Regions from separate parts of the Priestia filamentosa genome, predicted to be linked through region 2. Evidence: riboswitches for the same ligand, from Rfam matches in the RefSeq annotation. Region 2 holds a riboswitch; each other region holds the start of a gene.

Region 1 (7,757 bases), on a different contig from region 2:
AGTAAGATACTTTTAGGAACACCTAAAGATTTTGCTGCATTCAGCTGAGTACGTGCATAATCTTCCATTCCAGTATCAATTATATAAACATCCTTGCCATCCACCACGTACCATGTATTAATTTTGACCGGAATGCCGACAACGATTTTATAAGTGAGTCTATAAACGTGTTCAGAAATTTGAACAAATTCCAATTCATACACCTTCTTTTCATTTATTTGATATCATAAGTTTAATAAGAAAAAAAAGGTGTAACAAGAAGGCACAATTTTGTTACTACCCATTGAGGTGAGAAAATGTCAGGCTTTAAAAGCGATCAATATGGTACTTGTACGTTAACTGTGAAGCATGCTTGTCCAATTGAATTAACGATGCATATTATTGGTGGTAAATGGAAAGGCATCATTTTATCCCTATTGTCGCAATCTCCAATGTATTACAATGAAATGCGCCGTGAAATACCAGGTATTACTCAACGCATCCTTACTCTACAACTTAGAGACCTCGAAAAAGATGGTATCGTTGAAAGAGAAGAAACGAACGATAATCCTAAAAAAGTTTTATATTATTTAACAGCTCTTGGAGAAGAACTTGTCCCAATACTTAAATCCATAGAAAAATGGGGCAATGCTTATATGAGTAAGCAATAAGAAAGGTTAATTATTCATTTTTCCTGTTTGTTTTTGGAGCTTATTTTATGACGGTAGGATTGATTGATTCATTAAAATTAAAGCTACTTGAGGTGCTATTCGGTCCTATATGGTTACCAATGTTATTTGTAATTCCATGTATATTAATTGGACTAGTGATTCAAAAAAACATGATTGACCCTTCATAAAAAAGAATGCTGTTTTCAGAAGAAAACAGCATTCTTTTTTTCACTTGTAAACAATCAAACCTTTATTGTACTAAACTTCAAATTAAACAACTTTGGAGACATGAATTGAAACAAATCTCACTCTCCTCGTTATGAGCGAATTTGTATTTTTTATTTCTATGTAGCCGGCGTCATTGTTTTCACACTACTATATATTAAGAAACAGTTGACGGAATACATTCACGACTTTAACCATGTTACGCTTTTCAACCAAGTTAACTTTTTGGAAAAGTTCGTTCACCTTTAACTAACTCATCCAATGTTATTTGATATAACTCACTCATCTTAACCAAGTTATCAAGAGTAGGATAGGCTTTGTTTTTTTCCCATTTAAAAACAGTTTGTCTAGATACAATCATTTTTTGAGCTAGTTTTTCTCGACTCATATTGTGTTGTTCCCTTAAACTTTTTAACTGTTCACCTAAATTCATTTCTTCACTCCTTGCTTCAGTTAATGAATTTACTTTATTATAATAAAAACATAAATACACTAAGTTATATTGCTTATAAACTTAACAGTATTGCTGTAAAAGGGAACGTTTTCAAAAACATCAATTAGAAAGAGAATTTTAGGAAGCTTTTAGAAAGAGTGTACTAAACTAACCTGAAAGTTTCTTTCATCTACATATACTGCAAATACTTCTCTTAAATTATAAAAAACGTATATAATCTTCGTAACATTGATTTTCAGGTGCTTATCTATAAAAAAGAACATCTAATCTTATGAGGCTACACCTTCACATATAATCTGTTTAGTAAAGATAAAAAAGTACCCCCATGAACAGAGGTACTTTTAGCAATCTAACCTATTTTGAAGCTGGAGCTAGCGTAACTTCCGGTGAAGTTACTTTGTCATAAAAATCTACAAATTTGTCACGATCGGCGCTATTACGGTAAGCCATAGCAACGCGTGGATGTTCATTAAGGACACCAGAAATCATATAAGGAATGATATAGCCCCACTCCCACTTTTGACGCATTTCTAGCATGTGTTTTTCAATGATGCCAAGCACTGGCTTAAGCTCGTAGCTCGGTTTTGGTATGTAGCTAACGAGTAGCTCTGTGTTGCAGTTACCCGCTGCACGACCCATGCCATAGACAGACGAATCAAGAAATGTAACCCCATTTCGCATCGCAGTTAATGTATTGGCAAATGCTAATTGCATGTTGTTATGCGTATGAATTCCAAGCTGTTTGTTAGGGATCATCGCCTGGAATTTTTTCACTTGATGCTCAATATCGGCAGGATCTAAGCTTCCAAAGGAGTCAACAATATATACAACATCTACAGGACTTTCCTTCACCATCTTGAACGCTTCAATAAGCTGTTTCTCCGGTACACTAGATAGAGCCATGATATTAAGTGAAGTCTCATAGCCCAAATCGTGAAACATTTGCACAAGCTCTAAGCCTTTATCTACTTCACGAATATAGCATGCCACTCGAATCATATCTAAAACACTTTGCTCACGTGGTAGAATGTCATTTGGATCTACACGTCCAATATCTACTAGAGCAGATAGCTTCGTGAACTTTTTCTCAGGGATAATTTCTTTTAAGAAGTTATCGTCAAGAAATCTCCATGGATTGGGCTCAGTCGCTTGAAGAAGTTTTGCAGAATTTTTATAGCCGATCTCCATGTATTCAACACCTGCTGCACTTAAACCATTATATAAGTCTTGAACAAATTCGATGCTGAAATCCCAATTGTTAACTAATCCTCCATCACGAATGGTGCAGTCTATAATTTTACTATTAAGTTCCATGAAAATAATTTCCTCCTGTTTATCCTGCTTTTATTAATATTATTTTTAACTTTTACGCTTTTATGTACTAAAGTTTCCTATTGTGTTTATACCATGACTCATTTGAAGGTGTCAATCTATTTTCTAAACTCATTGATTTCTATTGTACCCATATAATCCACCCTTTTCGGTGATATTATACTTCCTAGAAGCAGAGTTAACATAAAGATAACTCCTAACCATTCGACTAATATTAAGGATTTTATCCCCCTCACTCTCCATCTCACCTTCTAAAAAAAACAAAAAATATACTAGGTAGAAGAATAAGACAAAGGATTCTAACTATACTGTATCCCTTGTCTCACCTTATACTTTTTCATTTATAATTTTTATTTGCTATGTAACTATTAACGTTTAACTAGAGTATCGTTCTGAAAGTTTAGCCTTATGCGATTTAAAAATTTCTTCTAGTGGGATATCATATTTATTAGCAATTACAATGAGGTTACCAAGTACATCTCCTAATTCCTCTGTTAATTCTTTTTTATGTTCCTCCCAGGTTCCATTTCCTTCATCCGGTCTATCTCTTCCAATTTCTAAAGAGCGGATGGCTCGAGCTACTTCTCCCGTTTCCTCAGCTAAGAAGCCAATTCTAATGAAGATATCTAAATCTGACCATCCTCTCATTTCATAGTACTCTTTTACCCATTCCTGAAACTCTGTCACATTCATTGAATTATTCCCCTTCTATCTTATGACTTCAACTAAGTTTAACAAATGATTCCTTATTATGTATAATCAATAACAGTGACTTAAATAGGAGGAGATACTTTTGAAAAGAATAGCTGTATTCTGTGGATCTAGTAATGGAGCAACTGATCTTTATATCAAGGAAGCCAAAAAGTTAGGAGAGGAAATTGCTAGACGGGACATTTCTCTTGTATACGGAGGAGCAAGTGTTGGGGTAATGGGAGCTGTTGCAGATTCTGTATTAAAATTTGGTGGTCATGTTATTGGAGTCATGCCTACTTTTCTTGAAGAACGAGAAATTGCTCATAAAAACCTATCGGAGCTTATTGTGGTAGAATCGATGCATGAAAGAAAAGCGAAGATGGCTGAACTTGCAGATGGATTTATTGCATTACCAGGCGGACCAGGGACATTAGAAGAGTTCTTTGAAATTTTCACATGGGCTCAATTAGGATTACATCAAAAGCCGTGTGGGCTCTTAAACATTAACGAGTATTACACCCCTCTTGTTTCCTTATTTAATCACATGACAGAAGAACAATTCTTACAAGAAAAATATCGGACTATGGTTCTTGTAGATACAGAACCACAAGGCTTGCTTGATCAATTTCATACATATCAACCCCCATCTGTTAAGACATACATTACAGAAGCTCAGAGTTAACTAGAAAACGGGATTAGACCATAACTAATCCTGTTCTAGATTCTTTACAATTAAACTTCACATCATCTACATTATAAGAATAAAAAAACCTTATAATTCCTTTATAAACATTTATCCCTAATGTAAAATTATCTTTATGATTTAAATATTGGATATAGAAAGGGAATTTTATGAAATCTTTTTTAAAAGTAACATGCGCGGCATTTATACTTACAAGCTTAATGACAGCCTGTAGTGAAGAAAAAGAAACTGCTCAAGTTGAACCTTCAAAAGAAGTTGAAAATACTCTATCTCCTGAAGAGCAGCAACAACAGTTAGAAATTGAGGAATTAGAAAAGGGAATTCTCTTCTACGGAGAAAATGTAAAAGGCGGAGATTATGGTGTTTCTGTTTTAGATGGGACATACGAAAAAACCAATGAAGGTTCAGGTACCATTAAGGCTCAAGTTGAAGTGAAGAATGTTCATGACGATGGTACAGGTGTTACCCTTTTGCCTTTAGAATTTTGGATAGAAAATGAGAAAACAAACCAAAAATTTATAGGAAAAGCTCTTCCTAACGACGCTCAGAAGTTTACAAATCTCCCTCAAGGACAATCTATAGTTTTTGATGTTTCCTTTTCAATTAAGGCTATAGAGGAATTAGAAAACTTCTATTTATACATAGATAGTAAAAATGATCCGTTTGCAAATGCTCATTGGAAACTCGATAATTTAGATTCCTCACAATCATAAATGGATGAATATGATCTGCAAATGCTAGTTAATATACAATCTAAAGGAAGTAATAAAAGCGCAAACTTGCTCAGTAACATCAAGCCTGCGCTTTTTATTTTTGTTTATATATACTTTTACAAACCATTTTTAAATTATACAAAGCTCATCTTAAGTTGTTGTTTTTTCTTACTGATTACCCATCTTTTGTAGGTGACTAGGATTAATATATCCAGGTTTTAGAGATTGTTTGAATGGATGACTTTGCACCAAAACCTTCGATTAAAAACCCCTCCTAAGTGAAAGGAAAGGTTTTGTAAAAATCACTCTTTAGTTATTTTCCCAAACATCTTGAGCGATTTTAATTACATGACTGATTTTATTCCATTGTTCTTCTTCTGTTAACTCGTTTCCTTCTTCTGTACTTGCAAATCCACATTGAGGACTTAGTGATAAGTTTTCTAGAGGTATGTATTGGCTTGCCTCTTGAATTCTTTCTTTAATTGTTTCAGGATTTTCTAGTTTAGCAAATTTAGATGTTATTAATCCTAGTACAACGGTTTGGTTATTACGAGTAAAGTTTTTTAATGGTTCAAAATCACCTGAACGGTTGTCATCATATTCAAGGAAAAGTCCGTCTACATTTAAGTTAGCGAAGATTGCATCCGAGATATTATCGTAGCCGCCACTTGTGATATAAGTAGATCTGAAATTCCCACGGCAAATATGCATTGTGATCAGCATATCCTCAGGCTTCTTAGAAATCGCATCGTTTAAGCAGCTTACTCTCGTATCAATAATATCCTGTACATCCATGCCAAGCTTTTCAACAACTGCTTTTATACGTTCTTCCGAAACAAAATCAATCCAAGAAGTATCATCTAATTGTAGATAACGGCATCCCGCATCATAAAAAGCTTGAATGGCTTTTTGATAAGCAGCTACTGTATCATTATAAAACTGCTCACGGTTCCCCCCATAATATGAATCCTCTTGAATTCTAGTGAATAACATGTTAGGACTTGGAATGGAGAATTTAGCAACTTGGCTTCCATCACCATATTGTTCGACAGCTTCTTTTAAAAACGTGAAGTGTTCTAGCATATAATGATGGTTGAAACTCACTTTACCAACTACTTTAATAGCCTTATTTTTTGTTTTTGCCCCTTTAAATTGACTGATATATTCCGTTTCAAACTCCTCTACACCTTCTAAGCCTGATAAAAAGTCTAAATGCCACCAAGAGCGTCTAAATTCACCATCAGTAATCGATTTAAGGCCTGTCTCAATTTGTTTTTGGACAAGCTTTTCAATTTCTTTATCTTCTACAGCTTTTAAGGCATCCTTATCAATCTCTCCATTTGCATAAGCTGTTCTTGCTTCTTTAAGAGGTGCTGTTCTTAAAAAACTACCTACGTGATCTGCTTTAAATGGAGCTTTTACTAATGTCTTTGTCATAATTTCATTTCCTTCTTTCTTTCAAAATTAAAAAACCTCTTCTTAAAAATAAGAAGAGGGTAATTGTCATAATGGGTGCTCTTCTTATCTTCAAGCAAATCGCTACTGGAATTGGCACAGTACTTTAATAGTCCGCTGCCGAGGTTTCCTAGGGCCAGTCCCTCCACCTCTCGAGATAAGAATATTCAATTTATTTAACTTAAAAATAGGTTACACCTGTTTTATTAGCTTGTCAAATAAAAATTTATTTCTCACTGATTTTAATGTTGACTTTCATCTTATATTTAATTTCTCTTTCTTTCCTGTGAATTTAAACCATTCTCTTCATTTGTCAAGATAAAATACAGTACCAAAACGGTTTGAGGATATGAATAACAGACTAAAAACCTTTGCTTATTATGCATTCTACCCTTAGTATCCCTATTATTACTATCCATTCATTATAAAAATAAAAGAATACTTTAAAATAATTATGCTTATTAATTTACTCGGCCATCTGACCATCAGTAATCAAAAAGCGCACACCCGTTATTAATCAACGAGTTTGCACTTTTTTTAGATATAATGTGTAAATGTCTTATTTTTTAAGGTAGATTAAGCTGATTTAATTGATACTTATCTAAATCTGGGTGAGTGAATCATCCACTCAATGTGGCATTCCTTATTAAAGGTAATGTTTCACAAAATATCTTTATTGTATTAAATTCTAAGATTTTCGAGTCATTACCTCTTATCGAATTTATAAGTTAGCTGATTAACTGTGAACACTTTGCTTCCATTTATCACAAGATATAATGTCATGCCTACTCATTTACACTATTTCGACTGTATTTTTTGATACCACTGGCTTGCAGCTTCTACCTCTTCAATTGTTAATTGATGGCCTTTATTCTCCCAATGAAGTTCTACATGTGCATTAGCTTTTTCTAATAAGGATTGAAGCTCATTCGATTCCATTGGCGAGCAAATCGGATCATTTGTCCCAGCAGCAATAAACACAAACTTACCTGATAAGTCCGGAAGATCAATCCCTTTTCTCGGTACCATAGGGTGATGAAGAATAGCACTCTTTAAAGCATTTTGGTAGTGAAATAATAAACTAGCTGCTATATTCGCTCCATTTGAGTAGCCAATGGCGACAATATTATCACGATCAAAACTATATTTTTCTGCTGCCTCATCAAGAAATTCATTTAATTCTTTTGTTCGGAAAATAAGGTCTTCTTCATCAAATACCCCTTCAGCCAATCTTCTGAAGAATCGAGGCATTCCATTTTCTAATACATTTCCTCGAACACTTAAGACAGAAGCCTCATCATCAATTCTTCCTGCGATAGGCAACAAATCTAATTCATTTCCACCAGTACCATGTAGTAATAATAATGTTGGTTTTGTGGAATCTTTCCCTTTATTGAAAATATGCTTCATTATTTATCCCCCTCCAGAACACGAACCTCTACTTGCGGTAAGGTTTCTTCTAATTCTTCTCTTTTTGACTCTAACCAAGATGGCAACATCAGTTTTTTTCCAAGTTCATGGATAGGTTCATC
Region 2 (7,757 bases):
TGAAATAACACTGTTTGAAAAGTATACTAGCAACGATTGTAGATTTTGTCAACACGTAAATTTAAAATTAGGTTGTTTGTTTAGAGCGAGAAAAACTTTTCTTTTTTCATCTTTACAGAAATGAAAGAAGCATATATCATGAATCATTAGAATTTGTAGAATTTTTCGAGAGGTTGTTTATGATGAAAATATTTCAGCAGTCAGATCGTTTAAAAGGTTTACCAGAACAGTTTTTTGCTTCTCTTGTTAAAAAAGTAGCAAAAGAGGCAAGTGAAGGACATGACTTAATTAATTTTGGTCAGGGAAATCCAGATAAGCCGACTCCTGAGCATATTGTAAAGGCGCTTCAAGAAGCAAGTAATAATCCTCACTTTCACGGTTATCCACCTTTTCAAGGCCACGGTTTTTTAAAAGAGGCTGCAGCCTCTTTTTATAAACAAGAATATGGAGTAACAATCGATCCAACAAAAGAAGTAGCCATTTTATTTGGCGGAAAAGCAGGATTGGTTGAAATTCCCCAGTGTTTGCTTAATAAAGGGGATGGTGTCCTTATTCCAGATCCGGGTTATCCGGACTATTTATCAGGGGTTGCGCTAGCTGGCGCAACATTAACTAAAATGCCTTTAACAGAGCAAAATGATTTTTTACCTGACTATAGTTCGCTGTCAGAGGAAGATAAGCAACGTGCTAAGCTGATGTTTTTAAACTATCCAAATAATCCCACAGGTGCTGTTGCTTCAAAAGAGTTTTTTGAAGATACGGTGAGCTTTGCCGACAAAAATGATATCTGTGTTGTTCACGATTTTGCTTATGGAGCAATCGGATTTGATGGCAAGAAGCCAAGAAGTTTTTTGCAAACTGAAGGAGCAAAAGACGTTGGGATTGAGATTTATACGTTTTCTAAAACATTTAATATGGCAGGATGGCGCATTGCTTTTGCAGTTGGAAACGAGAGTGTTATTAAAGCAATTGAACTTTTACAAGATCACCTTTATGTTAGTATTTTTAGTCCTATTCAAAAAGCGGCCGAAGTTGCGCTTCTGCATAGTCATAAAAGTGTTCAGGACCTTTTGTCTCTTTATGAGAGAAGACGTGAAGTTTGGGTAGGAGGATTGCAAAATATCGGATGGGATGTAAAAGCTCCAGCAGGCTCTTTTTTTGCTTGGCTTCGTGTCCCTAAAGGATATACATCAACGGAATTTTCCGATCTACTCTTGAAGAAAGCACATGTTGTGGTAGCTCCTGGAATTGGTTTTGGCGAGCATGGCGAAGGATATGTACGAACAGGATTGCTAACAGAGGAAACGCGAATCCGAGAAGCTATTAAGCGAATTAAGGGATTAGGAATTTTCTAAAAATTATTGACAATCTTTTCTTTGAATGTCATAATCCAAAGTGAATTGACTCATAAACAACTAAACATAAATATAATTCTTATCAAGAGTAGGTGGAGGGAATAAGCCCTGTGAAGCCCGGCAACCGGCTATAAAGTACGGTGCTAAATCTTACAGCAATGCTGAGAGATAAGAGGACCATACAAAACCTCTCTTCAATCAGTGATTGAAGAGAGGTTTTATTTTTACATAAAGAGGTGACGCTACATGAGCGAAGTAATTGCAATATATCATAGCATTTTAAAAAATAGAAAAGTCGAAGAACAGGCAGAAAAGATAGCGTTAGGTCTTACTGTTGGTTCATGGACAGACTTGCCTCTTTTAGAAAGAGAGCAGTTAAAACAACACAAAGGTCGCGTTGTGTATTCAGAAATCATTGGAGAAGAAGAGGGAGGTTATAAAGCAGAAATGGCTATTGCTTATCCTTCTGCTAACTTTTCTCATGACATACCAGCTATTTTAACAACAGTTTTTGGAAAACTTTCTTTAGACGGGAAGATTAAACTTGTTGATCTAAAACTTTCAGAAGAACTAACAAAAGTATTTCCAGGACCTCGCTTTGGCATTGAAGAAATACGTACAAAAATTAATGTGCACAATCGTCCTCTAGTGATGAGTATTTTTAAAGGTGTGATTGGACGTGACATGTCCTATTTAAAAAATCAGCTGAAAAACCAGGCATTAGGTGGCGTAGATTTAATTAAGGATGATGAGATTTTATTTGAAAATAAACTCACACCTTTTGAAAATCGAATTAGTGAAGGGAAGAAAGTACTTGATGATGTTTATGAACAAACAGGGAAAAGAACGCTTTATGCTGTAAACTTATCTGGTAAAACATTCGAACTAAAAGATAAAGCAAAGCGTGCTAAAGAACTTAGAGCAGATGCTCTTTTGTTTAACGTGTACTCATATGGCTTAGATGTTTTGCAAGCTCTTCGAGAAGATGAAGAAATCGGGCTGCCAATTATGGCGCACCCAGCGTTCAGTGGTGCAATGACTTCATCACCTTTTTACGGAGTAAGTGCTTCATTGCTTTTTGGAAAGCTTAATCGTTTAGCAGGAGCTGATTTCTCCCTTTTTCCTTCCCCATATGGAAGTGTTGCCCTTGATCATCGTGAGGCAATTAAAACCCATGAATATCTAACAGAAAATAGCTCTTTGAAAAAAGGATGGTCTGTTCCATCAGCTGGGATTCATCCAGGCCTTGTACCTCTTATTTATGATGATTTTGGAAAAGATACAATCATTAATGCTGGTGGAGGCGTACATGGACACCCAAATGGAGCAGTCGGTGGAGGGAAAGCGTTCAGAGCAGCCATTGACGCTGCGGTATCTGGAGTAACATTACAAGAAGCTTCAGAAACAAGCGAAGACCTCAAAGAAGCGATTGAGCTTTGGGGAGCTAAAGAGGTTGTGAAATGAAGAATTTGATCTTGTTTTGTGATTTTGATGGAACGGTTACATTTAAAGATAACATTATTGAAATTATGAAAAAATTTGCGCCGAAAGAATGGGTTTCATTAAAAGATCAAGTGCTTGCTGAAGAAATCCCGATTAAAGATGGAGTTGGAAAGATGTTTAATCTTTTACCATCTTCTCTTAAAGAAGACATGACAGAGTATGTATTAGAAAATGCGCAGATTCGCAATGGCTTCAGTGAGTTTGTTTTGTATGTGAAAGAACATAACATTCCTCTTTATATCGTAAGTGGAGGTATTGATTTTTTTGTTCATCCTATTCTCTCTCCTTATATAGAAAAAGATTTTATCTATTGCAATAAAGGAGATTTTAGCGGAGAGAATGTACAAATTCGCTGGCCACATAGCTGTGATAGTCAGTGCGATAACGGTTGCGGGTGCTGTAAACCATCGCTGTTAAGAACGTTGCAAAAAGATGATGCATTTACAATTGTTATTGGCGACTCTGTCACAGATTTTCAAGCTGCAAAGCAAGCTGATTTCGTAATTGCTAGAGATTACTTGTTAGAGAAATGTGAAACATTAAAGCTACCACATGCTTCATTTGACACGTTTTATGATGTTATCTCTGAGATTAAGCGGGTGAGGGAGGAACTAAAATGAGTGGGTACGAAGAAAAGTGGCTTGAATTAGCTGATATCAAGGATGAATTGGCAGAAAGAGACTGGTTTTTCGGCACAAGCGGTAACTTATCAATTAGAGTAACAGAAAGTCCTACAACATTTCTTGTTACAGCAAGCGGAAAAGATAAGCGCAAACGTACAAATGAAGACTTTTTACTTGTAGATCAACATGGGCTTTCTGTAGAAGAAACAGGGCTTAAACCTTCTGCAGAAACTGTTCTCCATACGGCTATTTATGAGAAAACGAAAGCAGGATGCGTTTTGCATGTGCATACAGTTGATAACAACGTTGTTTCAGAACTTTATGGTGATCAGGGGAAAGTTGTGTTTACAAAGCAGGAGATTATTAAAGCATTAGGACTTTGGGAAGAAGATGCGAAAGTAGAGATTCCAATCATCCCAAATTTTGCGGATTTACAAAAACTTGGAGATGTATTTGAAAAGCATATTAAGGAAGATACAGGAGCTGTATTAATTCGCAATCACGGAATCACAGTATGGGGGAAAACTGCTTTTGAAGCTAAACGTCATTTAGAAGCATATGAGTTTTTATGTAGCTATTTATTAAAGCTTAAGCTTTTTGCAAAACAGATAGAGTTTACAAACTAAGGAGGAGAAAACATGGCAAACATTCGTTTACATAAAACAAATGAGCGTGTTGAAAATCAAGAGGAAGTTGCGGTATTTTTACAAAGTCAAGAAGTAATCTATGAGAATTGGGATATTTCAAAGTTACCTATTCACCTGCAAGAGAATTATCGTTTAAAAGAAGAAGAAAAAGAAGAGATTTTAGCAACATTTAAAGAAGAGATTGCAGACATCTCGGCTCGTCGTGGCTATAAAGCTCAGGATGTTATTTCTTTATCTGCTGCCACTCCAAATCTAGATGAACTGCTAAATAACTTTCAGCGTGAACACCATCATACAGATGATGAAGTTCGATTTATTGTAAGTGGACACGGCATTTTTGTTATCCAAGGAAAAGATGGCCACTTTTTCGATGTTGAGCTTGAACCTGGCGATCTTATTTCCGTTCCTGAAAATATTCAGCATTACTTTACACTTATGGATGACAGAAAAGTTGTTGCAATCCGTATTTTTGTTACAACAGAAGGATGGGTACCAATCTACGCTGATACTAAATAATATACTCTTAAGGAAATGATTTCTGCAAAAATGCAGAAATCATTTTTTATTTAAGTAGGCACACTTTCCTATATAATATATTTATGTTTAGGCGGTATTTTGTGGGGTATTGTTCCAATAAATACTATCATTTTACAAAATCAAAATATACTGTTAATCTAAACAAAAGAATATAGCTATACTCTTAGTAGCTTTTCATATACGTCTTTTTGTATATCACATCTATGCTGTAACATTATGTGAATCATGTTATTTACGACATTTGTTTTACAAAGCTGTTAAGAAGTAATGAAAAAGTTTTTTTTCTTATTGCAAACCTGTTTACAATTTTAGTAGAATTTGTAATGAAGCATAAGGGGGTTACTTTTAATGGCAAGGGAGGATAAAATGTTGCAAACGTATAGTGATGGTAAAGCAGAGGCACTGCTGGGCGAAATTTTACACAAAAGACAAGAGATGTGTAAACTTGCTGAGCAAAAAGGTTATACACATAAAGATACCATTTTCTGCAGCCAAGAATTGGACGAGCTATTAAATAGATATCAGCGATGTCTTGAACAAAAGCAGGAAGACAAGAGGCCTTTCTTTACTATTTTACCAACGTCACTTGCTTTTTCTAAATAAATGATTTGTTTTATCGTTTTTCAACATAGAGAAGAGAAAAGCTTAACAACTAAGAGTTTATGATTATTATAGAATATACTGAGAACATTTGTATAAAAAATGTATATAAAAAGCCTGATTGAATGGATCGTAATTCAATCAGGCTTTTTATAATTTAAAACAAATTGATGAGCAGAATCATGGAAAGAACACCAATAATAAAAGAATGAGTGGATGTCTGTTCATTCCCATCTCCATGACTTTCTGGAATCAGTTCTTTATAAATGATATAAAGCATCGCTCCTGCTGCAAAAGCAAGGCCATAGGAAACAAGAGAATCGAAGAAAGATGTAAGATAAAAGCCAAGAAGACCCGCAACTATTTCTACAGTACCTGTTAGTGTTGCTATAATAAAAGCTTTGAAACGGTGCATTTTTTGTTGCACTAAAAATAAAGCAACAAGCAACCCTTCAGGCGCGTTTTGTAACCCGATGGCAAGCGCGATTAAGTTACCTGTATTATCCACATCAGAAGCATAGCTAACTCCAACGGAAAGACCTTCTGGAATGTTGTGCAAAGTAATCGCTGCAACGATCAGAAAAGCTTTCTCATCAAACTGAATGCCTGTTTTTTGGTGTTCTAAATTAATATGAGGAATATTCCGTTCAAGTAATGTTAAAGCAAGGGTTCCTAACAATAATCCAATCGTTAAAGGGAAAAGACCGCCTGTTTGTAAAGACTCTGGAATAAGACTCATTGTAGCAGCAGCTGTCATAACACCGGCTGTAAAAGCTAATAAAATATCACGCCATTTGTGTGTTAAGAGATGTTGAATAAATAAGATTGGAAGAGCTCCTAAGCCTGTTGAAAGAGCTGATAAAATGCTCCCGATTAAAACTTCCTTCATAAATGTTTAAGCTCCTTTAATAGTCGTCAATGATCAGAGAGAGTCACTTTTTTACCATATGCATAAGAAGGGCTGTCTTGTGCTGTAATAATAAGCTATATTCCGTTCAAAGAAGGAATATAGCTTATTTAAGTTATTTTTTTTGAGAAAAGTACAGTTCTTGAACTTGGTGGACGACGTCTGAGAGCTTGTTAGAAACTTGAGCAATATCGTAGCCCATAAAAAGAGGAGATGTTGAAAATCGCGGTAGAATTTTCACAACAACTTCCTTATTTCGAAGGGGATAGAAAAATAAATTATAACTCGTACAATTTCTATGAAAATGATGTAATACATAGTGAACAGCCGTTTGTAGCAAATCAGCAAATATTGTTTGTTCTCCGTCTTGTTTTAAGTGAACATTAAATTCGAAAAAACCAACTCTTGGGAGAGTAGAAAGATTAAATATTATCCCGTTCTCCTCATGAATAGTTAATCCTTCGAACTGTCGCTCGTCTAATTCTCTATAAGCATCAACATTTTTAAGTCCTACAATTTGCATGTGTGGATGACGTAAAGAACCTCCAGACATAGGACCATGGTTTTTGAAAAACAGAACAGATTTATATTCGCTATTTTCCTGCATTTCTTTCCACTTTTCCAACGCAAAATCGATGAGCTTATGAAGGTGTTCTTTTGAATATAAAGAAAGCTCTGAGGTGCATTCATCTGTTTCAATAATGACGGTTTGAAATGCATCTTGTAAAACTGGATACTTGTTCTCAAGCCAAATAATGGAGTCTTTTTGGTCCATAATGTGAGTGAGAGCTTCTACATTACAAAACGGACAAGGATTTTGTCTGTTAACAATTGTTTCGGGTTTTTGTTTTCCAATAGATGAATCAAAAATAAGATGTGATCGTGTCATATTTTCACCACTAACCTATACATAGATTTCTTTTATTATCGCAAATGAGAGAGTAAAACGAAAGCAACATGAATTTTTAGCTTTCGGTATGCTCTGTTTGAATTGGGATTGTGACAATAACATTTGTTCCTTTTCCTACTGTACTATCGATTTCAATTGTCCCATCAATAGCTTCAATAATTCGTTTGCAAACAACAAGTCCAAGTCCAGTTCCTGTATCTTTCATCGTAAAGAAAGGGTGGAAAATTTTCGAAAGTATTTCTTTGGATATCCCAGTCCCTGTATCTTGGACATGCAAGATGGCAACTTCTTGTCTTTTGGAAAGAGAAAGGGTTAATGTTCCTCCCTCTGGCATTGAATCTAAGGCATTTTTTGCTAAATTCAGAACAACTTGTTTTAAATGATCTCTTGTACAAAGAACATAAAGAGGCTCTGGAGGAAGAGTTGTTATGACCTCGATATTATGTAAGTTGGCTTCTGATTTTATAATAGGTGTAACATCGGATAGTATTTGTTGTAGATGATAGTATCCTTGTTTTTCTACGACAGGTTTGCCAAGAATAAGAAATTCACTAACAATTTCATTGATTCGTTCAATTTCTGTTTGTATAACTGAAAAATAAAACTGATCTTGTTCTCCTTTATGTTTTTCGCTTAAAAGGGCCACAAGACCTTTAATTCCTGTTAAGGGATTTC
Region 3 (7,757 bases), on a different contig from region 2:
AAGAAAGCTGCTCCTAATAGTGCTAGGGGAATAAACAAAAGGAGATGTACACTCTTATACATAAATAAAATCGCAATAAACTCTCGGATAAAAGCGTTTGGAACAAAGTAAGAAGCGGTTTTAGAACCAATTCCATCTATAGAAAGTCCAGCTCTCTTAGCATAGAGCCCAGCTCGAAATAGATGAAAGCGATTTGTAACAAAGATGGCTTTATAATCCCGCTTTTCTCTCTCCATTATCTCTTTTGAAAATCTCATATTTTGATCTGTATCAACTGCTTTGTCTTCAACTAGAATGTCGTCAGAAGGTATTCCTGCATTTCGTAGATAACGAGCCATTGCCTCACCTTCCGGAATCGATTCATTTGGTCCCTGTCCACCTGTTACAATAAATTTAGCTCGTTTTCCTTTTCTCTTCATCTGTTTATAGTAGAAAGAAATTCCTTTATCAAGTCGACTTGCAAGTAATGGGGGGACTTTTTCTCCGATAATCCCACTTCCTAGTACGATAATAAAGTCTTTATTCCGAAATGGTTGATGTAGGAAATAAAGGTAGGTAGAGACTAAATAGCAGAAAAACCAAAACCCATAAAATATAGCGATAACTAAGATTATAGAAATAATAGAAGGAAAAAGGTATTGTGAGAAAATTGCATAAGAGACAATAAGTAAAATAATAGCCACTCCTAATGTAAGGGAAAGCAGGTTTGTAGGCTTTTTTCCTTCTTTTCTAATAAGTTCACGACCGTTACGGATTAGATAAATAGCAATAAACACAATGATAAAGGGGGTAAGAAAGATAAACAAAATAGCAAATAAAACTAAAATCCATTTAAGTGGTTCAAGGTACTCCACTTTTAGAACAACCACTGTAATACTCACCATAAGAAGCAGTATGCTTATCGTGAGTAAAAATCCATTTAAGATTCGTCTCTTATCCGTTAAGTAACTAACTAAGAATAAAAGAAAGCTGACAGCAGTTAAAGACGCTAATATCAATGGCAGTACCTCCTTTGATGTTATATATATATTATCTTTTGAGCATGTAAAAGCCCACATATAATGCTCTAATTTGAGGGGAAAGACATATATCTTTATTCTTGCTAAACATGTCGGTATAACTCATAATTACGCTGGAAATAAAAAAATTAGGATACAAAAAGGAAGAGTTAATGTTATCCATTCGTCTCTGCTAGTTATTAACTAAAAATCCCCCGTCTCTTTATTTAGAAAGAGACGGGGGAATAATTTTATGTTTATTTTTCTAAGAAAGATTTTTTGAAGAAATCTAGCTGATAATCCAACGTAATTGGATCACTAAAGTATGCTTCTTTTGCATCCATTTCAAATAAATGGCCATTCTTTACTGCTGGAATGTTTTTGTATGTTTCTGTTTGTTGGAATGAATTATCAGCTTCTGAACTCTTACTAAAGATAATATAGTCGCCTGCATATTGTGGAAGAACTTCAGCTGAAATTGAACGATATCCTTCCTTTAATGCATCTTGTTTTACTTTTTCAGGCATTTTTAGCCCCATTCCTTGATAAAGGACTTCTGTACCTCTTGCCCAATTATCGCCAAAAACATAAAGCTCTTTATTTGCTGATTCAATTACAGAAACGGTTGCATCTTCACCAATTTTTGCTTTTACATCTTTACCTGCTTGCTGGGCTCTTTTCTTGAAGTCATCCACCCACTTTTGTGCTTCGTCTTCTTTTCCAACAAGCTTTCCAATCTCAATCTGTTGTTCTAAGTAATCAAGCTTACCCCATGTATATGTAACAGTAGGAGCAATATCCTTTAGTTTATCGATATTTTTTGTAGTAGATAAACCAACAATAAGATCAGGGTTAAGTTCAATAATTTTTTCTAAATCATCTTCAGAAACGACCTCTGCATCTTTTAAATACTTATTATAGCGAGGATTATCTTTAGACCAGCTATCCACTCCAACAATGTTAATATCAAGGCTAGCTAGGTTACCTGCAAAGCTAGAAAGAACAACAACGCGTTTCGGGTTTTTCGGTACTTTTACAGATCCGCTTTCTGACTGGTATGTAACCATTTCTTCTTTATTATCAATTGAAGTTGAATTCTTATCTTTATCAGTGTTTCCGCTGCTGCATGCACTTATTAGTAGCACAAAAACAAGGGAAAGTGGAACTAACCATTTTTTCATATTAATTTCTCCTTTAAAAGAATATAGTGGTTAGTTTATGAACGATTATCGTAATTATCCGCCTATATACACAAAACAATTAAACGATAATGATTATCATTACTAACTATATTTTTAATATAATGTCGATTTATGTAGTTGTCAATCTCTATTTAAATCGCTTATATCATACGCTTTGATTGTTTTTGAAATTAATACTAATACAGGAGAAACAAAGCGTGAATTTATACGATTAGAAGAGGAATTATGAAGCTAGCTACTTTCAATTTTTTTATTTCAGTAAAAGGAAGTTTATTTGGGGAAAATACTATACTAATGGAAAATATTTTATAATAAAAGCAAGAAATCTTTTTATGTGAAGATAGAGAGTTTCTTCTTTCTATACCAACTTCTTTCAACAAGGAGATTAGAAATGGAAAAATATAAGCAGTACTTTTTGAAAAATATACGAAAACAGCTAAAAGAGTGGGAAGTTGTTTCTTTCATTTCTCATGAAGAGATTTACAGATTTCTTCATTCTATGGTAGAAACAGCTGCAATAATAGGTTGGGAGAAAATCGGAACAAAGGCAAGAGAGCTAATGGATGAGCTAGAAGTTATAGATAAAGAAGAGTTGGAAATGGAAAGTGTAGAGCGCTATATATTTAATGTGATCCAGCTTTGCTACGCATATGATCATCAAGAAGTAATCGACTTTCCGAAAAAGACCAATGAACAACAAAAAGAGAGTGCCGTCATCTTATTAATTGATAATGACACATCTTTTTTAATGTATATGAAAGAAAAATTAGAAGAAGAAGCTGATTGGTGTGTCATTGTAGTAGCAAATCCTCAAAAGGCTGCCTCTGCTCTTTATGATATGAAACCGGATTGTGTGATTATGGATATTCATATGAGGGAGAAAAATGGACTTGAATTGCTTGAGTTTCTAAATGGAAAGCTTAAACAACAATTCATTCCAACTTTGATAGTAAGTGTTGATGGAGGAAAAGAAGCACGCATTAATAGTTACCAAAAAGGGGCAGATGACTTTATTCAGAAACCGTTTGATATAACAGAGTTTATTGTGCGTATTCAAAGGCAATTAGACAGAAAAAAGCAATTTCATGATCTGTTACTTCTTGATGAGTTGACACATGTGTATAATCGTAAATATTTAAATCAAGCTTACGAACGGCTGCAAAATGAAAGGAATCGTTCTAGAGAACCATACTGTTTAGCTGTTTTAGATATTGATCATTTCAAGAAAATTAATGATACACATGGCCACCTTGTTGGAGATGAAATCTTAAAAGCCTTTGCTCGCTTTTTAAAAGAGGAAACACGTATGAATGACATTGTGGTTCGTTTTGGGGGAGAAGAATTCATCATTCTTTTTCCGAAAACAAATATTCAGGAAGGGTATGAGGTGATTGATCGGTTACGAGTGAAATTTAAAGAGTTATCATTTGAAGGAAAAAGGACATTTTTTTGCACATTCTCCTCAGGGATTGTAGAGGTAAACAATGTAAATACACTCGAATACTGGTTACAACTAGCAGATAATGCTCTTTATGAGGTAAAGAAAAAAGGCCGGAATCGGGTACAGAAGGCAGAGTCCTTATATAGTTTTTTACCTCAAAAAGTATTGAAAGTAGCAGTAGTCGATAATGATCCAATTATTAGAACGATTATCAAAGGTATTTTAACAAAGCTTCCTCACCAGCAGACAGTTCTTGAAGTTAAAACATTTAAAAATGGAAAAGATTTTATGAATTCTAAATGGCATATAGCAGAGGAGGATTCGTGTCTTGTGATTTTAGATGGGATTATAGATGGATTAGAAGTGCTAAAATGGCTGTATAATCAAGAACAACAAGGCCTTTATAAAGTAATTCTGCTTACTTCAGGAAACAGTAAGGAAGATGTGGCAAGAGCACTTCAACTTGGGGCAGATGATTATATGATAAAACCATTCAACTTATTAGAGTTGGAAACAAGAGTAGGAAAATTAATGAGCAGAATGTTTTAACGCTAGTAATGAAGAAAATAAGGGAAGTTGATTGAAACGAGCAGGTTTGTCTGTTCTTTTTTAGATGCGTAATATGTGATTATTCTGAACTATTAGAATGGTATTGACAATTAATAAAGAGAACGATATAGTTATGAAAATTGAATTCTTATCCAGAGAGGTGGAGGGACTGGCCCTTTGAAGCTTCAGCAACAGGTCAATTATAGACACTGTGCTAATTCCAGCGGGTGATTTAGCCTGATAGATAGGACCGTACGTTTTTATTTGTCAGTAACGCATCCAAAAAATTGGATGCGTTTTTTATTGGGTTTTTAATTGAAATATGAAGGAGAATCAGCATGGGAGCTCAACCAAAACAGGAATTTCAAAGGAAAATGAAAGAAAGACATCTTGTAATGCTTTCACTTGGCGGAGTTATTGGAACAGGTCTTTTCCTAAGCTCTGGTTATACAATTCAACAGGCAGGCCCCTTTGGCACTATTCTTTCTTATCTTGTTGGTGCCGTCGTTGTCTATCTTGTAATGCTATGTTTAGGAGAACTTTCTGTCCACATGCCTGAAACAGGCGCATTCCATGCATATGCAGCTAAATATATCGGTCCAGGAACTGGGTATGCTGTTGCATGGCTTTATTGGTTAACATGGACGGTTGCACTTGGATCGGAGTTTACAGCAGCAGGGCTGCTTATGCAGCGTTGGTTTCCATCTATTAATGTATGGATATGGAGCGCATTATTTGCTGTTTTGATTTTTGTTCTTAATGCTTTAACAGTCAAATTTTTTGCAGAATCAGAGTTTTGGTTTTCATCTATTAAAGTTTTAGCCATTGTATTTTTTATTATCCTAGGAGCAGGAGCAATGTTTGGTATTATTCCGCTTGAGCATTCAGAAGCTGCTCCGTTTTTCTCTAATATAACGAGTGAAGGTCTTTTTCCAAATGGAGCATTAGCTCTTGTAATGACGATGCTTGCAGTTAACTTTGCTTTTTCAGGAACAGAGCTTATTGGAGTTGCAGCTGGGGAAACAGCTGATCCGGAGAAGAACATTCCTAAGGCTATTCGTACAACATTATTCCGACTTATTATTTTCTTTGTTGGAACGATTGTTATTTTGGCAGCATTCTTACCAAGTTCAGAAGCAGGAGTTGTAGAAAGTCCATTTGTTGCTGTTCTTGAAAAAATAGGTGTCCCATACGCAGCAGATATTATGAACTTTGTCATTCTAACAGCTATTCTATCAGCAGCAAACTCAGGGCTCTATGCTTCATCTAGAATGCTCTGGTCACTTGCTGATCAAAAAACAATTTCACCCATCTTTGCAAAATTAACAAAGAGAGGTGTTCCAATTTACGCTGTAATTTTGAGTATGGTTGGAGGGGTGCTTGCTTTATTTTCAAGCATTATTGCTCCTGATACCGTATATATTGTTCTCGTCTCTATCTCAGGACTTGCCGTTGTTATAGTTTGGATGAGCATTAGTCTTTCACAGCTTTTCTTCCGCCGCTGTTATATTCGAGAAGGAAACTCTGTTGAAGATTTAGCATACAAAACACCGCTTTATCCATTTGTCCCTATTGCATCATTTTTACTTTGTTTAGCATCATGTATTGGGATTGCTTTTGATCCAACACAGCGTATAGCCTTGTATTGCGGCCTTCCATTTATTATTTTATGCTATATCGTATATTACACAACTCAACATTTTAAGAAGAAAAAGGAGCCTATTGAATATGCTAGTGGAGAGAAAAGATCCAGTTAAAAACATTCTAGAACAGTATCAAACTTTAATTGTAGATGGAGCACTTGCAACAGAACTAGAAGGATATGGCTGTGACCTTAATGATCCTCTCTGGTCTGCACGTGTTCTTATCGAAAATCCAGAACTTATATATAAAGTTCATAAGGAATACTTTCTTGCTGGAGCAGATTGTGCCATTACAGCAAGCTATCAAGCAACAATTGATGGCTTTAAACAGCGAGGAATTCAAGAAGAAGAGGGAATTAGGCTTATTAAAAAAACGGTAGATCTTGCCAAGAGGGCACGTGATGATTTCTGGAATGAACACAAGAGCAATGGGAGGCCAAAACCTATTGTCGCAGCATCTGTTGGACCATATGGAGCATACCTCGCAGATGGTTCTGAATACGTTGGAAACTATGGGGTTGATGATGAAACCCTTCGAGCTTTTCATGAACCAAGAATTAAAGTGCTGATTGAAGCAGGAGCAGATGTTCTTGCATTTGAAACTATTCCTTCTTTGCAGGAAGCAAAAGTCCTGTCTGGTCTTTTGGAAAAGTTTCCATCTGCTTATGCTTGGCTCTCTTTCTCTCTGAAAAATGAGAAGGAGATTAGTGATGGAAGTGCGCTTAAAGTGTGTGCAGAAGCTTTTAAGGAACATCCTCAGATTGTTGCAGTTGGTGTGAACTGTGCCGCTACAAATGTTGTTACAGAGGCTATTCACACTCTTCATCACTACAGTGGCAAGCCTATTATTGTTTATCCCAACTCAGGAGAGATGTATGATGCTGAAACGAAAACGTGGCATGGCTCTTCAACAGGAAAAGGATTTCATGAAGAATCGAAAGATTGGTATGAAGCAGGAGCCCGTTTGATTGGAGGGTGCTGTCGTACTTCTCCCCAGCATATTAAAGAGCTTGCTCATACATTTAGAGCCTAAACAAAGCGTTTCTAAGCTAGCTTAGAAACGCTTTTTCTATAAGTTGATCCGCTTTTGTCTATAGAGTTTCATAAGTGGATGAGTTCCTTTTGTAATTACATCTCGTAGGACTTTTGCAAGTGCTCCACTATAGACAAGAACATAGAAAAAAGGAGAACAAAATATGAAATGGAGAGCTTTTATAGGTGGAATTATTTCAGGTATCATAATGAGTGTTTTTTTAAAAGGAATTGAAGAATTAACTCACCTTCGAGTTTATACATTGTTACTAAATGTAGATTATATACCATTGTTAAAACTGGTAACATCAAATGAACCATGAGAGCTTATTCTTCACCTTATAGTAGCTGTTATTGTTTCTGTTGTTTGGTTTGTTGTGCTTCAAAAAATCAATCTAACGAAGAAAAAGGGCAGAATAGCAACAATGATGATGGCAATGTGTATTGGTCTTCTTCTATATCCTTCTACAACTATGTCAGAGAGAACCCCCTCCCTTTATTCTTTACCTTCTTTAGGATTTTGGCTTCTGGGCCATTTAATATTTGGTATATTATTAAGTCTTTTTTATAAGCGAGATAAATAGTTTTATGCACCTTCTCGAGAAAACCGTCATGTTCTTTTGGTTGAAGAATATATTGAACTATGGACAAGTACGGAAGAGGTTTGGATAGGGGGCGTATATGTACGTTGAACGATTGAAATATGTAATTCAAAGCAGTGTTAGAAAAACATCTTTATACAGGAGAATTTTTTTTGTTCTTTGTGGAGCAATGCTTGTTGCCGTTTCTTTGGAGCTTTTCCTCGTGAGAAACAGCGTTATTGATGGGGGGATTGTTGGGGTAAGCCTCATTCTCTCTCACCTTTCATCTTTTGAAGCAGGCCCTCTTCTTC
Region 4 (7,757 bases), 130 kb from region 2:
AGATTTAAGTTCAGCATGGTCACACCCTCGTATTCGTAAAGCAAAAGAAGTTCAGCTTACAACTGCCCTTACTCGAATTGAACAGTCCTCTTTAGAAAATGAGACAAAGCAAGCATTAAAAGCTTTGTATGAACAAATTTATGATGCGATAAAATAAACGTCAAGGAATTCATTCCTTGACGTTTATTTTTTATTTATACGAAAAAGCCTTTTCCGCTTTCTCAAATGCTTGTTTTAAATCTTCTTTTAAATCCTCAACATCTTCAAGGCCAACTGAAATACGAAGAAGATGCTCTGTAATGCCTCGTTCTTCTTTATCTTCTAGAGGCATACTTGCATGAGTCATTGTAGCAGGATGCGTTAAAATGCTCTCTACTGCTCCAAGGCTTACTCCAACGGAAGAGAGAACAACATGATTAAGCGTCTCTTTTGCTACTTCTTTATCTTTTAATTTAAAGGAAATGATAGCCCCGTAGCCACTTGCTTGCTCACTTGCTAAGTTGTGCTGTGGATGAGATGGAAGTCCTGGATAATACACCTCATCTACTTGCGAGTTATCACTTAACCACTGCGCAAGCTCTAAAGCTGACTTTTGTTGCTGATCTAGACGTACTTTTAGTGTCTTAATCCCTCTTAATAGAAGCCAACTATCATTAGGACTTAAAATTGCTCCAAAAGCGTTTTGTACAAATCCAATTTTCCCAGCAAACTCTTCGCTATTTGTAATGGCAACTCCAGCTACAACATCACTGTGACCTCCAAGATATTTCGTTGCGCTATGAACGACAATATCTACGCCTTTATCAAGCGGTTTTTGTAAGTATGGCGTCATAAACGTATTATCCATAATTGTAAATAAATCATGATCTTTTGCAACGCGCACAATTTCTTTAATATCTGTTACGTGTAAAAACGGATTTGATGGAGTCTCAAATAAAATCGCTTTTGTTTTTTCTGTAATATGTTGTTCTACTTCTTTAATATCTGTTGTATTAGCAAACACAGCTTTAATATTAAAATTAGTGAAAAGCTGTGTAACCGCTCTGAATGTTCCCCCATATACATCGTGTGAAACGATAATTTCGTCTCCACTTTTTAACAAGCATAAAACGGAAGAAATAGCAGCCATACCTGATGAAAAAGCAAATCCATACGTTCCGTTTTCTAAAGATGCAACAGTATGTTCTAGAGCTTCTCGTGTAGGGTTACCTGATCGAGAATAATCGTAGCGGTTATTTTTTTGCTGATTAAACGTAGTTACTTGATAAATAGGCACATTGACAGAACCAAATGGCTCTTCAACATGAGTTTTAGCGTGTATAAGCTTTGTGCTGAACTTCTGATCTTTTGTACTCATCAAATCTCTCCTTAAAGTCTTGAATTAAATCTTCTCCATGCTCAATACCAACTGATAAACGAAGCAAGCAATTCGTTACTCCAATTTCATTTCGAACATCCTCTGGGATATCGGCATGTGTTTGGCGTGCAGGGAACGTAATTAATGTTTCAACGCCTCCTAGGCTCTCAGCAAACGTAACTACTTGAAGATGTTCTAATAAGAACGGCACTAGTGCTTCTTCTTTTACAGAGAAGGAAAGCATTCCTCCAAAGCCTTTTGCTTGCTTCTTCATTACGTTATAGCCTGGATGACTCTCTAACCCTGGATAAAATACTTTATCAATTAAATCTTGTTCTTCAAGCCACTGAGCAATTTTCAAAGCATTTTCCTCGTGACGATCCATTCTTAGTGCCAATGTTTTTAAGCCACGAAGAAGGAGAAAACATTCCTGCGGTCCAAGAATAGCACCAATAGCATTTTGAAAAAAGCGAATTTTTTCACCAAGCTCACAACATCGACTAACAACAAGTCCACCAATAACATCATTGTGCCCGCCGATATACTTACTTGCACTATGCACAACAAGATCTGCACCAAGTACAAGTGGCTGCTGTAGATATGGAGACATAAATGTGTTATCAACAATTGTTAGAAGATCATGTTCTTTTGCGATAGCAATTGCTTCATGCAAATCTGTAACGTGCATAAGTGGATTTGTTGGTGTTTCAATAAATAGAGCTCTTGTATTTTCTTTTACATTTCTTTTTATCTCTTCTGTATTTTCAGTGTTAACATATGTAACCTCTACGTCACTTTTCTTCACAATATCTTCAAGAATACGATATGTTCCACCATATAAGTCTTTCGAGATAATAAGATGATCGCCTTTTTCAAGGAGAAGGAAAATGGCTGAGATAGCAGCCATACCTGATGAAAAAGCAACTCCTATTTCTCCTTTTTCAAGAACCGCAATTGCTTCTTCAAGCGATGTTCTAGTAGGATTGGCTGTTCTAGAATAATCGTAACCTGTACTTTCTCCTAAACGAGGGTGTTCAAATGTAGATGCCTGATAAATTGGCGTTGTAAGTGAACCTGTTGCAGCATCTCTTTTCATTCCTGACCTTACTAACTCTGTTTCAATACGCATAATATTCTCCCTTTCTTCCTCAATATAAAAAAGCCACTCTTTACAAATGAAAGAGCGGCTAATCCGAAATCTCTCATCTGTAAGAACAATTTGTTCTACAGGAATTGGCACCGTTCAAGTATATTACTTGATGGTTGCCGGGCTTCATCGGGCCAGTCCCTCCGCCACTCTTGATAAGAGTAAATTTATAATTCATTGATTTTGTTAAGTAATTAATCTTACTTTAGTAAAAATATGAGTGTTTGTCAACGAAGTTTTCTAAAAAGGTTAAATATACACACTATTCAAAAGGGTTTTCTACTATATGTTATTTTAAGGATATATTAAAAAAACAGCAGAAACGAATGTCTCTGCTGTTTCTTTTACTCATATAAAAAAGCAGTGATGGAGTATACAGTACAGTCCCATCTTCTTAAGCTTTCACTCACTAGTTCATTGTATTCTGCTACGCTTTTTGTTGCCTCATATAAAGGAAAGTCCATTGCCTTATTCCTCCTCTATCCTATTTTTATCATTATAGACAAACGTAGGAACATCTAATCTTGTGAGTTTGTTCCTTTCTATCTCTTTTTACGCTTTTGAAGCTCTTTTTTTACAATTGGAACACCTTTTTTAATAGCTCTTTGGACTTTAGGATTCTTCAGTAATCTGATAATTTTACTCAATCTTCCCATAATTATTTCAGCTCCTTATTATTTCGATACTGACTAAGACGTTTGCAGTATTTATATAAATAAGCAATTGCTTCTAAAAACCATTTTGGAAACTTTTTTGGGAAATAAGATTTTTGATAAAAATAGCGATATGCTCTTGCTAAATCGCGCCACTGATAGCATGTTTTCTTCTGAGTATAGCGTACAACATCAATGATACGAACTTCTTTATCCTTCGTTAGAATAAGATTGTGTAAATGAATATCTGAAGGGTTTAATCCTTTCGAGCGTGCAAAGGCAAGTCCTTTTTCTACCTCTTCAATTGCTTTTGTAGGAATTCTCACACCTGTTGTTAAACACTGATAAAACGTTTTGCCTTTAATATATTCCATTACAATATAGTTTGGCCCAACTTCATATATTTCAGGAAAAGTGAGAGAATGTGATAATTTTTCATACACTTCTCCCTCTTTTTGCGCTAAGTGATCAAAAGAAGGAAAAAATAGTTTAATCACTTTATTTTCATTTTTCACTTTAAAAGCCCACGCACTTCTCCCTGTTCCTATTACTTTTAATTCTCTTGGTAGGTGAATAAGAGAGTATGAAGAGCCTTTTTTTTGGAACTTAACTTCCTCTACGAGTTCTGAAGCTTCCCTCACATTTTTTCCCCCTTCACTCTTTTTTCAAACATACTACAAATTTCACACTTTCCATAATAATATGCTTTTAAAAAAAAGAGCTCTTACCTTTGGTAAAAGCTCTTTTGAGATGACTTTTTTAAGCTGAGAATTTGCGTAGCTTTGTATCTAAAATAAAATTACCAAATGGAATAACAGATGCTAACAAAGCACTTACAATCCATTTATATGACCAACGTACTTTCATCGTGACATAACCAACCATTAAAATATATAAAACAAACAATCCCCCATGAATAGAACCAACAACTGTTACAACTTCAGGGATGTTTGCCATATACTTAAGCGGCATTGCAATTCCTAAAAGAGCTAAGAGAGAAAGCCCTTCAATAAGTCCTACAAACCTCATTCCACCGAGTGGAGAGTTCATCATATTATCGTCTCCTTCGTATTGTTTTTATTTATGTATGTCCAAATTCATTTTTTATGTGCTTACGTTTTTAGTATACCAAAGTTACAAATCTTTTATCACCTTGTTCCTGTGACAGTTTCATGACATTAAGAAGCCGGGAGTTCCCGGCTTTTTCCTATACTTTAAAAATCGACGTAACACCTTTAAAAACCGTTGATAGCTGGTTAACAGCGTTCATCATTTGACCTGCTGTATTCATCATTTTATCCATATTATACGTACCATCGCTGTTCTTAAATTGTGCTAAAATTTGCGGTGGCTGGCTTTTTGTTTGCATCCACTGCTTAGGATAGTAGTGAGGCTGACCTTGTTCATACATATTTTGCTGTGGCATGTATCCACCCGTTGTTATATGTTGATTGTACATGTTAGGAGTATAAGGAACATCTACAAATTGAGTGTTGTTTACATATGGATGACTTTGATACAAATAGGGATTTCCGTAATTTTGAATAGGTGCATATCTGTATTGATGAACTCTTCTCATCCGTTCTTCCCCCTCTCTTTTCATTCTTATACTATGTAAACAGCCTAGGCAGACGTGAATACGTAATTTATCATTTTTTGTCACTTTTTGTCGGAATTCTAAATTTTTCGAACAAAAGGAACTTTCCTATTCTTGTGGTACACTATAAAAAAGGGGTAAGGGGGAGTTTAAAATGACAGTTGAAACACTTCGTAACCGTTTTGTTGATGTAAAACAATGTGAGCCAGAAAATCACGATCAGCTACTAGATTTTGCTAGACGCAAATATTTAAAAGGGGAATTGAGTCTTAGCGAGTACAAGAAAGTGATGTATGCACTTGAACAAGATGGAGCAACTAGTTTAACTTTTCCTTAATATTAAGAGAGCGCTTAATAAAGTAAGCGCTCTCTTTTTTTATATTCCCTACAAAAAGGAGCTTTTATCAAGCTCCTTTTTCTTTTTCTGCTAAAATAGATTCTAGAAAATACTTATTTGATATATACATTTTACTAAATTGTTTAGCTCTTGTATCTTTATGGAACGATTGCAAAATAACGTTGTGTAAATTCTCAGTTGCTGCATCAACTTGAGTAAAATGAACATATTTTGGTTTCGTCTCTAGAATCCATTTCCTTACGGCTTTTTCCCATTCGTCAAGCAATGAAAAAAACGTTTCAGCATATGGCTTTACTTCCTCATAAAAATCTGCTGATTGTTCTTTCGCTTTTACCACCTTTAATCTATTAGAAGCTTCTTCATTATAAGATAGAAGCTTTTCAGTAAGCTTATAAACGTTGGACATCAAATCACCTCTAGGAGGTTATTGTAACATGGAAATAAAAAGTTGTAACTTTAAATTGGTTCTGCAATAGCAATGTGATATTCAGACTTTTTTACATATTTTAATTCATCAACGGCTTTTTCGATTTCTAAAAGAGAGGCTTTGATTGAAGACAGCATTTCTTCTGACGCAGTGGGCTGTTCTTTCGCTTTTTCGCTTACTCGTCTTCCTAGCTCTTTTTCAGTTTCATCTAAACCTACAATCGCCTGATCCAAAAGACCTAAAAGCTCGCTTTTACGAACCCATTTTTTATTCATTTGTCTTCCTCCTCTACGCTATGTTCTTCTATTTATTCTTTCTTTTTTCTTCTCTCCCTTTCTCGCTGACAAAACTAGTTGTGATTCGCTAAATAAATCTTCTTTTTAACAGTTATTCGACATCTTCTAAAATGTATGATTTTCGGATAATCGACCATACTAACGATTGGAGGTGGATATCAATGAAAGAACGTTTCGAAAACAACACAAATGACAGCACTGAACAAACACTTCAAAAACAACATAACGCTGCTCAAAATCTTGCAGATCAACAAATGGATGCAGGAAACTCAACAGAGATGAGCAAAAAACAAAATGGACCAAATCGTCCTTCAACTTAATATCATAAAAAAAAGACATCAACATTATGTTGATGTCTTTTTTATTTTCCTTTTATGAGCTCTTTAATTCTTCCTTCTACTAACATATAGAAGTGAAGCGTCCTTTGTTTCTTTTTATACCATCTTGTAATGTTTACGATTTCAGCAAGAGGCGTATCTGACAGCCATCCTTCAAGCTTTTCTCTGCTTTCAACCCATTTATCTCTCCGCGTCTCATGATGAGCAACAGGTCTAAATGTAGAACGAAGATATGGGGTAGCTATTTTTCCTGTTTTTCTAAAGTATTGTTCATAATCATAACGAGACCCTGTATGAGGGGTTGAAGAAGCAAAATGATCAAATAAAGAAAAAAGCTCTCTATGAAAAAGAAGTTCCGAAAGCTTTATCCCTAGTTCAATGCGCTCTTCAACTTTTAAAAAGTTATATACAGAAAGACCATAAAGCTCTCCTTGCATTGTTGGGAATAGAACAGAGCTAAAATGCAACATTTCTTGAAGTTTGAAAAAAGGACGGGAAAACACTCTTTTTTGATAAACAGGATGAGAAATAACCGGTTGTTGGATAATATGCTGTTCATTCACAATGAGCGCATGGACGAGCCTTTTTTTCTTACCTTCATCCCAAAAACGAGTCCACTCTTCTTCCATAAAAGAATGAACATCGAACTTAGAAAGCAATGAAAAAAGCGACGTTTTCTTTTTTTTTGATAGTTCATAAAGTAAAAGCTGTGGATATGCATCTTTGAAAATGAGCCAATTGGCACGCTCATATGTTAAAAAAAGACGTTTTCTTAGGTTTTTCTTCAAAGCAAAAGAAAAATACGCTCCTTCTAAATCACACATATTCCACCCTGCATTGCGAGACACCATACTTGCAAGGAAAGCCCATTCTATTTCTTTATGTCGTTTAAAATATGCATAGTATGCCTCTGTTCTTGAGATGTTGTCTACGTTTGCTTTTTCCGTTTCTTTTATAATATAATCAACAATCTCCTGCTCGTTCATCTCTATTCTCTCCTTTCTAACAAACGACCTTTTTCATATTTTTGTAACTATGGACTTATGATTTTTGTTATGATATATAATATATTTTTTTGTGGGGTGTTAAATTTAAAGGGGGGAAATCATTCATGATTCGATATCCAAACGGTCGCACGTATCAGAAAGCAGAGATAAACCATACTAAGCAAAAAGGAAATCATATTTACAGCAATCGTGGGATGACGCTTGAAGATGATTTAAATGAAACAAACAGCTATTATTTAGACCGTAGCATTGCTGTTGTTCACAAAAAGCCAACGCCCATCCAAATTGTAAACGTAAACTATCCGAAAAGAAGTGCTGCAGTTATTAAAGAAGCTTACTTTAAACAAGCTTCAACAACGGACTATAACGGCGTTTATAAAGGAAAATATTTAGATTTTGAAGCCAAAGAAACAAAAAACAAAACGTCTTTCCCACTTCAAAACTTTCATAATCACCAAATTGAACATATGAGCAACGTTGTGAAACAAAATGGCATTTGTTTCGTTATTTTAATGTTCTCTTCTTTGGAAGAAGTATACTTGTATGAGGCATATCATCTTCTAAAATGGTGGGACGA

What was found. Region 2 has a riboswitch for S-adenosylmethionine ahead of B9N79_RS13930 (2,3-diketo-5-methylthiopentyl-1-phosphate enolase). Riboswitches for the same ligand answer to the same signal wherever they lie in the genome.
Region 1: linked by a shared signal. The riboswitch ahead of B9N79_RS20555 (5-methyltetrahydropteroyltriglutamate--homocysteine S-methyltransferase) and the one ahead of B9N79_RS13930 (2,3-diketo-5-methylthiopentyl-1-phosphate enolase) in region 2 are both predicted to bind S-adenosylmethionine.
Region 3: linked by a shared signal. The riboswitch ahead of mmuP (S-methylmethionine permease) and the one ahead of B9N79_RS13930 (2,3-diketo-5-methylthiopentyl-1-phosphate enolase) in region 2 are both predicted to bind S-adenosylmethionine.
Region 4: linked by a shared signal. The riboswitch ahead of B9N79_RS14650 (trans-sulfuration enzyme family protein) and the one ahead of B9N79_RS13930 (2,3-diketo-5-methylthiopentyl-1-phosphate enolase) in region 2 are both predicted to bind S-adenosylmethionine.

What each region holds. Positions count from the first base shown of each region.
Region 1 is NZ_FXAJ01000007.1:35,393-43,149, forward strand. Features, by position in the region: gene B9N79_RS20520 (MBL fold metallo-hydrolase) at 1-194, opposite strand, end outside; gene B9N79_RS20525 (winged helix-turn-helix transcriptional regulator) at 297-650, shown strand; gene B9N79_RS26250 (hypothetical protein) at 698-838, shown strand; gene B9N79_RS20530 (helix-turn-helix domain-containing protein) at 1,093-1,308, opposite strand; gene B9N79_RS20535 (aldolase catalytic domain-containing protein) at 1,684-2,643, opposite strand; gene B9N79_RS20540 (MazG nucleotide pyrophosphohydrolase domain-containing protein) at 3,037-3,354, opposite strand; gene B9N79_RS20545 (LOG family protein) at 3,455-4,036, shown strand; gene B9N79_RS20550 (hypothetical protein) at 4,207-4,770, shown strand; gene B9N79_RS20555 (5-methyltetrahydropteroyltriglutamate--homocysteine S-methyltransferase) at 5,080-6,207, opposite strand; SAM riboswitch class I at 6,289-6,389, opposite strand; gene B9N79_RS20560 (alpha/beta hydrolase) at 7,024-7,635, opposite strand; gene B9N79_RS20565 (ring-cleaving dioxygenase) at 7,635-7,757, opposite strand, start outside.
Region 2 is NZ_FXAJ01000003.1:83,401-91,157, forward strand. Features, by position in the region: gene B9N79_RS13925 (pyridoxal phosphate-dependent aminotransferase) at 183-1,355, shown strand; SAM riboswitch class I at 1,432-1,530, shown strand; gene B9N79_RS13930 (2,3-diketo-5-methylthiopentyl-1-phosphate enolase) at 1,602-2,819, shown strand; gene B9N79_RS13935 (2-hydroxy-3-keto-5-methylthiopentenyl-1-phosphate phosphatase) at 2,816-3,478, shown strand; gene B9N79_RS13940 (methylthioribulose 1-phosphate dehydratase) at 3,475-4,107, shown strand; gene B9N79_RS13945 (cupin domain-containing protein) at 4,120-4,644, shown strand; gene B9N79_RS13950 (aspartyl-phosphate phosphatase Spo0E family protein) at 5,014-5,268, shown strand; gene B9N79_RS13955 (ZIP family metal transporter) at 5,423-6,154, opposite strand; gene B9N79_RS13960 (DUF4931 domain-containing protein) at 6,288-7,061, opposite strand; gene B9N79_RS13965 (PAS domain-containing sensor histidine kinase) at 7,138-7,757, opposite strand, start outside.
Region 3 is NZ_FXAJ01000008.1:66,576-74,332, forward strand. Features, by position in the region: gene B9N79_RS21705 (YdcF family protein) at 1-998, opposite strand, end outside; gene B9N79_RS21710 (iron-hydroxamate ABC transporter substrate-binding protein) at 1,256-2,179, opposite strand; gene B9N79_RS21715 (GGDEF domain-containing response regulator) at 2,592-4,190, shown strand; SAM riboswitch class I at 4,336-4,441, shown strand; gene mmuP (S-methylmethionine permease) at 4,529-5,947, shown strand; gene mmuM (homocysteine S-methyltransferase) at 5,919-6,866, shown strand; gene B9N79_RS26280 (hypothetical protein) at 7,030-7,188, shown strand; gene B9N79_RS21730 (YitT family protein) at 7,547-7,757, shown strand, end outside.
Region 4 is NZ_FXAJ01000003.1:217,334-225,090, reverse strand. Features, by position in the region: gene B9N79_RS14660 (hypothetical protein) at 1-157, shown strand, start outside; gene B9N79_RS14655 (trans-sulfuration enzyme family protein) at 191-1,357, opposite strand; gene B9N79_RS14650 (trans-sulfuration enzyme family protein) at 1,311-2,486, opposite strand; SAM riboswitch class I at 2,557-2,666, opposite strand; gene B9N79_RS14645 (RIO1 family regulatory kinase/ATPase domain-containing protein) at 3,163-3,798, opposite strand; gene B9N79_RS14640 (DUF3817 domain-containing protein) at 3,917-4,210, opposite strand; gene B9N79_RS26600 (YppG family protein) at 4,365-4,736, opposite strand; gene yppF (YppF family protein) at 4,909-5,091, shown strand; gene B9N79_RS14625 (DUF1798 family protein) at 5,159-5,518, opposite strand; gene B9N79_RS14620 (hypothetical protein) at 5,569-5,814, opposite strand; gene B9N79_RS26160 (hypothetical protein) at 5,997-6,155, shown strand; gene B9N79_RS14615 (DUF2515 family protein) at 6,197-7,159, opposite strand; gene recU (Holliday junction resolvase RecU) at 7,285-7,757, shown strand, end outside.